DNA from 3 places in the Bacillus sp. Bwzl_19 genome. Region 3 is predicted to be linked to each of the others. Evidence: riboswitches for the same ligand, from Rfam matches in the RefSeq annotation. Region 3 holds a riboswitch; each other region holds the start of a gene.
What was found. A riboswitch is a leader RNA that binds a small molecule or an ion and turns the genes downstream of it on or off. The one in region 3 is predicted to bind thiamine pyrophosphate.
Positions count from the first base shown of each region.

Region 1: another riboswitch for thiamine pyrophosphate. It lies ahead of ACW5MY_RS08340 (acetylornithine deacetylase); the one in region 3 lies ahead of tenA (thiaminase II).
Region 2: another riboswitch for thiamine pyrophosphate. It lies ahead of thiC (phosphomethylpyrimidine synthase ThiC); the one in region 3 lies ahead of tenA (thiaminase II).

Region 1 is NZ_CM142729.1:1,572,901-1,576,182, reverse strand. Features, by position in the region: gene ACW5MY_RS08345 (YlmC/YmxH family sporulation protein) at 1-175, opposite strand, end outside; gene ACW5MY_RS08340 (acetylornithine deacetylase) at 236-1,516, opposite strand; TPP riboswitch at 1,589-1,694, opposite strand; gene ACW5MY_RS08335 (ABC transporter ATP-binding protein) at 1,700-2,497, opposite strand; gene sigG (RNA polymerase sporulation sigma factor SigG) at 2,625-3,282, opposite strand, start outside.
Region 2 is NZ_CM142729.1:885,167-888,448, forward strand. Features, by position in the region: gene ACW5MY_RS04665 (Na+/H+ antiporter NhaC family protein) at 1-634, shown strand, start outside; gene ACW5MY_RS04670 (Type 1 glutamine amidotransferase-like domain-containing protein) at 715-1,413, shown strand; TPP riboswitch at 1,463-1,573, shown strand; gene thiC (phosphomethylpyrimidine synthase ThiC) at 1,693-3,282, shown strand, end outside.
Region 3 is NZ_CM142729.1:1,155,302-1,158,583, forward strand. Features, by position in the region: gene ACW5MY_RS06045 (monovalent cation:proton antiporter family protein) at 1-1,623, shown strand, start outside; TPP riboswitch at 1,677-1,785, shown strand; gene tenA (thiaminase II) at 1,872-2,582, shown strand; gene tenI (thiazole tautomerase TenI) at 2,557-3,174, shown strand; gene thiO (glycine oxidase ThiO) at 3,158-3,282, shown strand, end outside.

The DNA of each region.
Region 1 (3,282 bases), 420 kb from region 3:
TGATCATTTCCTCTTCTTTTCCGAAAAAACCGAGAACTTTTCCGCTCCCGCCTAAAATAATCGCCTGAATTTTCCCCGTTGTCACGTTAATATCAATATCACCGATGCTGCCGAGTTTTTTTCCGTTCGACACGTTTACCACATCTTTTATTTGAAATTCAGATATGCTGATCATTCGTATCACGCCCTTCGCCCATTCTTTTTCCTATTATATGAACGGCCGGGCTGAACCTTGTCACATCGGGCAATCTTTTTTGCGGCTGCACCAGGTGAGGATAAAGCTCAGCATGACTTTCGTATAGTCTATAAGCTCATCAACGGACACTTCCTCGTTTACGGAGTGGGCGTTTTTTAAATCACCGGGCCCGTATATTACACTCGGAATCCCGGCATTATAAAGCCACCCTCCGTCAGTTACGGTTTGGGAAACATCAATGACCGGCTCCTGTTTTTTGACGGCTGAGTGTGAGGCCGCCAGGACAGAAACTGCCGGATGCTCCGGGTCGATTTCAAGCGCCGGGAACACCTCGCCTCTGTCTTCAATCATGGAAGAGCCGCCCCATTTGAACACCGGCCTGTTCTCCCTGAGCCACAGATCGCTGTCAGAGACACGATTTATATAGTCTTCGATTTCAGCGGCTGCTTGTTCGTGTGTTTCGTTCGGATAAAAGTGGACGGTAATCCATAATCTGCATTCATCGGCGACAAACGCTGCGTGCCTTCCCCCTTCAATGACGGCGGGGTTGATTGTATTGGTGCCGGGCGCAAAGCCGGGATAGCTTTTCGTTACCGCCCAGTGGCGCTCCAGCTCACCCAAGGCAGTGATGATTTTCGCCATTTTTTCGATTGCGCTCGCTCCGAATGCGCCACCGCCCGCATGAATCAGATTGCGCCTCATGCCGTCATGAAATGTTTTTTTGCTTTTCAATTCTATCCAGCCGGTGATTACACCGCCCTGCCCTTGAATATGCAGGCTGCTCGTATCGGCGACAACCGCAAAATCCGCGTAATAGCCGCGTTTGCAGCATTCCAGCGTCCCCGCCTCACCGACTTCTTCTCCGATCACAGACTGTACAATAAGGTCGCCCGCAAGCTTAATGCCCGCATCATGTATCAGCTGCAGAGCAAAAAGAACACACGCCAATCCCCCTTTCATATCAGCAGCGCCCCTTCCGATCAGCATGCCGTCTTTTACGAGCGGCTGAAACGGGTCAGTATCCCAGTCTTCACCCTGAACCTCGGCCACGTCAATGTGTCCGTTTAAAATCAGGCTTTGATGCCGGTTTGAATCCGTCCCTTTTAAAACGCCGACTACGTTCGGATCTTCCGGATACACATCCCACATATCGACCGAGCAGCCGGTTTCTTTTAAAAATCCGGCGACCCACTTCTGAGCTTCTGCCGTATTTCTTGCCGGCGGGGCCGGAGTCGGAAAGGCTATCAACCTTTCAGCAATATGTATTAAGTCGTCCCGCCGTTTTTCCGCCTGGTGCAGCAGCATGTCAAGCTGATTCATTGAAAATCTCTCCTTTGGCTGTATCAAAAAAACCGTTTCATCAAATGAAACGGGTAAAAAACGGATCTTCCTCCGCTTTTTTCACCGCTTCCCTCCGCCGGCATGATCCGGATCAGGTCCGTTAAGGGTTGAGACAAACGTCTCTCTCAGCTGCATGGCAGCACCCCCAGGGTGAACGTTATGTTATTTTACGGATGATGCCGCTTTTGCACGTGTTAAAAACGGGCGGCCGTTGTTCCATATGACATTGACAGGCATATCGAAAAACGCTGTAAGCCGCTCATCAGAAAGCATGTCTCTGATTTTCCCTGATGCGAACACCTCGCCTTGTTTTAAAAGCAGCGCCTGATCAAATACCGGCAGAATTTCTTCAGCATGATGGGTGACATAAAGGATGGACGGCGCATTTTCTTTTTCAGCGATAGACGTAATCGTGTCCAGCAGCTGCTCTCTTGCCATAAAATCCAGACCCGTCACGGGCTCGTCCAAAATCAGCAGTTCCGGATCAGCCATAAGCGCCCGCGCAATCAGCGCTCTTTGCCTTTCCCCCTGTGATAACGTCTCATACCTTCTGTCGGCGTAACTGATGGCGCCTAAATCCTTCAGAAGACCGATCGCTTTTTCCCTCACCTGTTCACTCGGGGTTTCGTACAGCCCGATTGAGGCGTACGCGCCGCTCAGGGCGATTTCAAAAGCGGAATCCGCGGCATATAATTTGTGCTGAAGTCCTGCTGAAACAAGGCCGATTTTCCTTCTGAGTCTGTCACCGAGCTCTGTTTTGCCGAAATGGTGGCCGAGCACCTGCATCTCTCCTGAAGTGGGGAAGTAATATGAGCATAACATATTCAGCAAAGCGGTTTTTCCGGCTCCGTTTAATCCGTACAGCACCCAATTTTCGTTTTTCTCAACGCGCCAGTTGATATCTTTCAAGATCCATTTGCCGTTTCTTTTTAATGATACATTGTCCAGATGTAAAATCATTGCGCTTTCCCCCGTTTATTTATTCAAATTTTCTTAAAACTTTTCATATTAGAATACATTACTTTTTTGCAGACGTAAACCGGCGCATGAAAAAAGCCTTTAACACAATGTTTAAAGGCTTTTTCCGTTATTGATGGATATTCTTATTCATTTGTTTAATGGCTGCCTTTTCAAGCCTTGAGACCTGAGCTTGGGATATGCCGATTTCTTCTGCGACTTCCATTTGGGTTTTCCCCTGGAAAAAGCGTTTTCGCAAAATCATTTTTTCCCGTTCGTTCAGTCGTCTCATGCCTTCTTTCAGAGCCAGCTCCTCAATCCATTGTGTATCCTTATTGCGCTCATCACTGATCTGGTCCATCACGTAGATCGGATCGCCGCCGTCATTATAAATCGGCTCAAACAGTGATACCGGATCTTGGATGGCGTCAAGGGCAAACACAATTTCTTCATGGGGCACTTCAAGAACTTTGGCGATTTCCTCTGCTGTCGGCTCCCTGCTTGTCTCACTGATTAACCGCTCTCTTACTTGAAGCGCTTTATATGCGATATCGCGAAGCGACCTCGAGACGCGGATCGGATTGTTATCCCGCAAATATCTGCGGATTTCTCCGATGATCATCGGTACAGCGTATGTTGAAAACTTAACATTATGGCTGAGGTCAAAATTATCAATGGATTTCATTAGTCCGATGCAGCCGACCTGAAATAAGTCATCAACATACTCTCCTCTGTTGTTAAACCTCTGAATGACGCTTAAGACAAGGCGCAGATTGCCGTTTACAAGC
Region 2 (3,282 bases), 270 kb from region 3:
ACTGTTAACACTGTTTCTCAGCTGGTGGGACGGCCATTCAAAAGCACAAGGGTTTTTGAATGCTTTTATCAAAAGCGATATGCTTGGCGTCATGTTAACCGCTTTATTGGCAGCGGTTATTGCAGCATTTGCTCTTTTTATGTTTCAGCGTTTTCACGCAAGCGAGCTTGTGACGCATTTTATTAAGGGCGGAAACGAATTGGTAAACGTTATAATTATGTTATCGCTGATTTGGGCCGTAACAGCAGTATCTGAGGATCTGGGTTTTTCGAAATATGTTACTTCTCATTTAACGTCATGGATCCCACATATGTTTATTGCGCCATCTCTTTTCATACTTGGAGCGGTTATATCCTATTTTATCGGATCATCCTGGGGGACTTGGGGGCTTTTAATGCCGCTCGGCGTGACGCTGGCGGTTCAGTCGCATACCAGCTTATTATTAGCGATTGGGGCCGTTTTTGCCAGCGGAACATTTGGAGCGTTTGCTTCCCCTCTCAGTGATAATACGGTGACAACCTGTACGGTTTTGGGGATCGATGTTGTGAAGTATGCCCGTTCGAAGCTTGTTCCGGCGCTTATCGCTGCAGGGATCTCCGTTGTTTTATACGGTGTCTTTTCATTTTTCAGATAACAAAGAAATAATTTGAAGGCGGCATCCGGAATGGGATAACGCCTTTTTAAGTTATACTTGAGAAAAAAGAGGTGAGGACGATGAAGCAGATTATTGCATTGGGCGGCGGGGGGTTTTCCATGGAGCCGGATCATCTTGTGCTGGATCAATATATTTTGGAGCAGTCGGTGAGATCAGAGCCGAGAGTTTGTTTTTTGCCGACGGCAAGCGGAGATTCGGAGAATTATATCGCCAGGTTTTATCAGGCCTTTCATAAGCTGGAGTGTGAGCCGGATCACTTGTCGCTGTTTAAACCGCCTCGTTCTGACCTCAGATCTTTTCTCATGAAGAAGGATATTATATATGTCGGCGGCGGCAATACCCGTAATATGCTTGTCTTATGGAAAGAGTGGGGGCTTGACCTTATTCTTCGTGAGGCTTGGGAAAGCGGCATCATCTTGGCAGGTCTCAGCGCCGGGGCGATTTGCTGGTTTGAAGAAGGTGTGACGGATTCAGCGGGAGATTTGAGAGAGCTGCGGGCTTTAGGGTTTTTGCCGGGCAGCTTTTGTCCTCACTATAACGGAGAGGCGGAGCGCAGACCGGCGTATCACCGTCTGATTTCAGAAAAGAAACTCCGGGAGGGCTATGCCGCTGATGACGGCGCTGCGCTGCATTATAAAGACGGTCAGCTGTTCCAAGCTGTCTCTTCCTGGAAAACGGCAAAGGGGTATCGGGTTTTTGATACCGAAGAAGGCGTTAGGGAAACAGAGCTTAAGACCGTTTCGTTATCTGAATTTTAATAATATACTTTTTTTTGTATGCAACTTATGTTACGATGAAACCGAAATTCATAGTTACTGGGGGTGCCCGTCTGAGCGGGCTGAGAGAGAAGCGGCGGCTTCTTAACCCTTTGGACCTGATCTGGTTCGTACCAGCGTGGGGAAGTAAAGGTTTTATTATTGTTGATGAAACAATAATAGTTTCTTTCTGACTGCAAAACCGGGTTCTATAGAGAACCCGGTTTTTTGTGCTGGTGCTGAGCTTGGTTCTGTTATTCAAATGATAAAGGAGAGATTTGTATGCAAAATCAATCAGTACAGCAAGCGAACATTTCTATTATGTCGAGTTTTTCAGGCAGTAAAAAGGTTTATGTTAAGGGTTCTTCGCCTGACATACGAGTGCCGATGCGTGAAATCAGCCTCAGTGCAACAACGGGGGCGTTCGGTGAAGAGGAGAATCCGCCGGTCCGTGTTTATGATACGAGCGGACCGTATACAGACCCGGATGTACAGATTCATATTCATGAAGGCCTGAGGCCGCTCCGCACAGAGTGGATAACCGGGCGCGGCGATACAGAGGAATATGCCGGAAGGACTGTGAAGCCTGAGGATAACGGCTATAAAAAAGAAGATCATACTGCCGAATACCCCGGTTTACAGCGGAAGCCGCGGCGGGCCAAGGCAGGGAAAAACATAACACAATTACATTATGCGAGAAAGGGCATTATTACGCCGGAAATGGAGTTTATCGCAATACGCGAGCATGTTTCTCCCGAATTTGTCAGGGAAGAGGTGGCGAGCGGCCGGGCGATTATTCCTTCTAACGTCAACCATCCGGAAAGCGAGCCGATGATTATCGGCCGGAATTTTCATGTGAAAATCAATGCAAATATCGGCAACTCGGCTGTTACATCTTCTATCGAAGAAGAAGTCGAAAAAATGACGTGGGCGATTCGCTGGGGCGCCGATACGATGATGGACTTATCGACGGGAAAAGACATTCATACGACACGTGAATGGATCATCCGCAATTCCCCCGTGCCTGTGGGGACGGTGCCGATTTATCAGGCGCTTGAAAAAGTAAATGGCGCTGCCGAGGATTTAACGTGGGAAATTTATCGTGACACACTGATTGAGCAGGCGGAGCAGGGCGTGGATTATTTCACCATCCATGCCGGCGTATTGCTTCGTTACGTCCCGTTAACGGCCAAACGCACGACGGGGATCGTCTCCCGCGGCGGGGCGATTATGGCGCAATGGTGCCTTGCTCATCATCAGGAAAGCTTTCTGTACACGCATTTTGAAGAAATCTGTGAAATCATGAAGACATATGATATTGCTTTTTCTCTTGGTGACGGGCTGCGTCCCGGTTCGATTGCGGATGCCAATGATGAAGCGCAATTTGCTGAATTGGAGACTCTCGGAGAATTGACGGAAATCGCATGGACGCATGATGTGCAAGTGATGATTGAAGGACCGGGCCATGTGCCGTTGCATAAAATTAAGGAAAACATGGACAAGCAGCTGGAAATTTGTAAAGAGGCACCTTTTTACACGCTCGGGCCATTAACGACTGATATTGCTCCGGGTTATGACCACATAACTTCTGCGATCGGCGCGGCGATGATCGGCTGGTACGGGACGGCGATGCTTTGTTATGTCACGCCGAAGGAGCATTTGGGACTGCCGAATCGTGATGATGTAAGAGAGGGAGTCATTACGTATAAAATTGCGGCACATGCCGCAGACCTTGCCAAAGGGCATCCGGGTGCTCAGATCCGTGATGACGCTCTGTCTAAGGCGCGGTTTGAATTCCGGTGGCGCGATCAATTTCATTTGTCGCTTGATCCTGAAAGAGCAATGGAATATCATGATGAAACGCTGCCGGCT
Region 3 (3,282 bases):
TTGGAAATTGATTTTTCGTCATTTGAGAAAGGGAAGAAAAAACAATTCCTTCCGAACGGCAAGGAAGCGCCCAACACGTTTTCTGCCGCACTGATTATATTTTTCGGCATCTTTATTTTATCATTGCTGCTGTCCTACGGCTTTGTCTTAGCCGGTTTTATTCAAAACGCATTTTTAATGACGCTTATTATTTCGACGATATCACTCGGAGTGGTGGTTCCGACCTTAAAAGAAGAAAGGATCATGAACTCCAACATCGGCCAGATCATTCTGCTTGTCGCCGTTATTGCGGACTTGGTTACGATGATTCTGCTCGCTTTCTTCTCTTCTCTTTACGGAGAAGACAGCGGAAATATGTGGCTTCTTTTGATTCTCTTTGCCGCGGGAGTCGTGCTGTATTTCTTCGGCAGGATCTTTAAACACCGCTCATTTGTGCAGTCGATGTCTAAAGGCACCGTTCAGATCGGCACGAGAGCCATTTTCACACTGATTATCGTGCTTGTCGCTTTGTCAGAATCTCTCGGGGCGGAAAATATTCTCGGCGCGTTTTTAGCAGGCGTTTTGGTATCGCTTCTGTCTCCGAATAAAGAGATGGTGGAGCAGCTGGATTCATTCGGATACGGGTTTTTAATTCCGATCTTTTTCGTCATGGTCGGGGTGAAACTGGACATTTGGACGCTCTTCCAAGATCCGAAAATATTGACGATGATCCCGCTGCTTCTGATTGCGCTGTTTATCAGCAAAATGCTCCCGGTGATTTATTTAAAGAAATGGTATGACAAAAGAACCGTGTTTGCTTCGGGGTTTTTGCTGACATCCACGCTTTCGCTTGTCATCGCGGCGGCTACGATCGGAGAAAGGCTCCACATTATCAGCGCTAATATGTCCGGCGCGCTGACGTTGGTTGCGGTTATTGCCAGCATCATCACACCGATCGGATTTAAAAAATTATACAAACGGCAAAGTGCGCCGCAGGAGAAAAAGCGCATTACATTTATCGGCGCAAATCAAATGACGCTCCCGGTGACGCTGGAATTGCCTGATGAGGAATATGAAGTTCGGGTCGTTCATGTGGATCAGGAAAATGCCGGAGAAAAGCTTGCGGAATCCGTTTTTTCGGTTGAGACCATTTCTGATTATGAGCCCGGCACGCTTGAGTCCCACGATATTTTCAAAACGGATATCCTTGTAGTGGCGACGGGCAATGAAGACGTGAACGCTGAAATCGCCTTAATCGCGAAAGAGAAAGGGACTGAGCGTATCATTGCGAGCGTCGGCTCGGTTGAACATGAAACAAAACTGAAGGAAGAGGGCATCAGTATTTTTTCTATCCTTCTGTCTACAAAAACGCTGCTGCGCGCGTTAATCGAGGCGCCCGGCGTGATGAGCCTCCTGACGAACGAAGAGTCTTCGCTTTATCAGATCAATCTGGAAAACACGGCGTATAACGGCATCATTCTCCGGGAATTTCCGCTGATGGGCGATGTGATTTTCGTCCGGATTTTCAGAGGTGTGGACAGCATCGTTCCGCACGGAGACACGCGGCTGAAAACAGGAGACCGTCTCATCGTTACGGGCTCGCGTAACTACGTGTCGAAACTGAGAAACATTCTTGAAGCTTGACCAAATTGCAATTCGTGATAAGATAGAAGGCATAACAAGTAAATAATCAATCGTATGACCACTAGGGGTGTCCTTCATAAGGGCTGAGATAAAAGTGAGACTTTTAGACCCTCATAACTTGAACAGGTTCAGACCTGCGTAGGGAAGTGGAGCGGTATTTTTTTGGGTTCCTTTTATCCATATAAATTCCAAACCACTTTTCCGATGCGGGAAAGTGGTTTTTTTATTTTATCAGGGGGGAAGACATAATGACATTTTCTGAAGAGTGCAGACTGGCGGCAGCCGAATGGTGGGACGGAAGTTTTGTTCATCCGTTTGTAACGGGAATCGGTGACGGAAGCCTGCCGATCGACCGTTTCAGCTATTACGTGCTGCAGGATTCCTACTACTTGACACATTTTGCAAAAGTTCAGGCATTCGGAGCCGCATATGCCAAAGACTTGTTTACGACGGGCAGGATGGCAGGCCACGCTCAGGGTACATATGAAGCAGAAATGGCGCTGCACCGCGAGTTTACGGAGCTTTTAGGAATTACAGAAGAAGAACGTGCGGCCTTTAAACCGGCACCGACGGCTTATTCTTACACGTCTCATATGTACAGATCGGTGATGAGCGGCCAATTTGGAGAAATTTTAGCTGCGCTTCTGCCTTGCTATTGGCTTTATTATGAAGTCGGCGAACACTTAAAGGAATGCAAACCGGAACATCCGATTTATGAAAAATGGATCGGCACATACGGCGGAGACTGGTTCAGACAGCAAGTCGAAGAACAGATCAGCCGTTTTAACGAGATTGCTGAAAGCAGCACAGAGGAAATCCGCGCGAAAATGAAAGAGAATTTTGTGATTTCAAGCTATTATGAATATCAATTTTGGGGAATGGCTTATCAAAAAGAAGGCTGGTCCGGAAAGGGCGGAAAAGAGGTGGAGTCCTTTGGAGCTGCACGCGGTAACCGATAATCGCAAGCCCGTTGCCGAGCTGGCGGAGGATATTCTTTCGATTCAGCATGAAGTGAGCTTTATCCATATCCGTGAGCGGGACAAAACAGCGGGAGAGATCATGCAGCTTTTGGCACTTTTGAAAAAAGGCGGCGCCGATAAGGACAAATTGGTTATTAATGACCGGGCGGATGTCGCGCTTTTTGCCAATATACACCGTGTTCAGCTTCCGGCCCGCAGCTTTTCCGTCAAACAGGTGCGAAACAGATTTCCCCATCTTCATATCGGGCGTTCGGTTCATTCGCTGAAAGAAGCGGTCCAAGCTGAAAAAGAAGATGCGGATTATGTGGTGTTCGGCCATGTATTTGAAACCGAATGTAAACAAGGACTTGAAGCAAGAGGCATCAGCCTGCTCTCAGATATTAAAAGCACGCTTTCTATCCCCGTAATCGCAATCGGCGGAGTGACACTGCAGACAATCGGAAAGGCAAAGCAGGCGAAACCGGACGGAATTGCCGTCATGTCAGGCATTTTCTCAGCTGAAAATCCTGAGGAAGCGGCAAAACGGTATGCACGCGCAATAAGGGAGGCCGATTATGAAGAAGCACTATGAAACGGCGGTTATCGGCGGCGGAATTATCGGGTGCGCCATTTCTTATGAACTGGCGAAGACTCAAAAGAACGTTGTCTTGTTTGAAGACGGTGCGATCGGCCGAAAAAC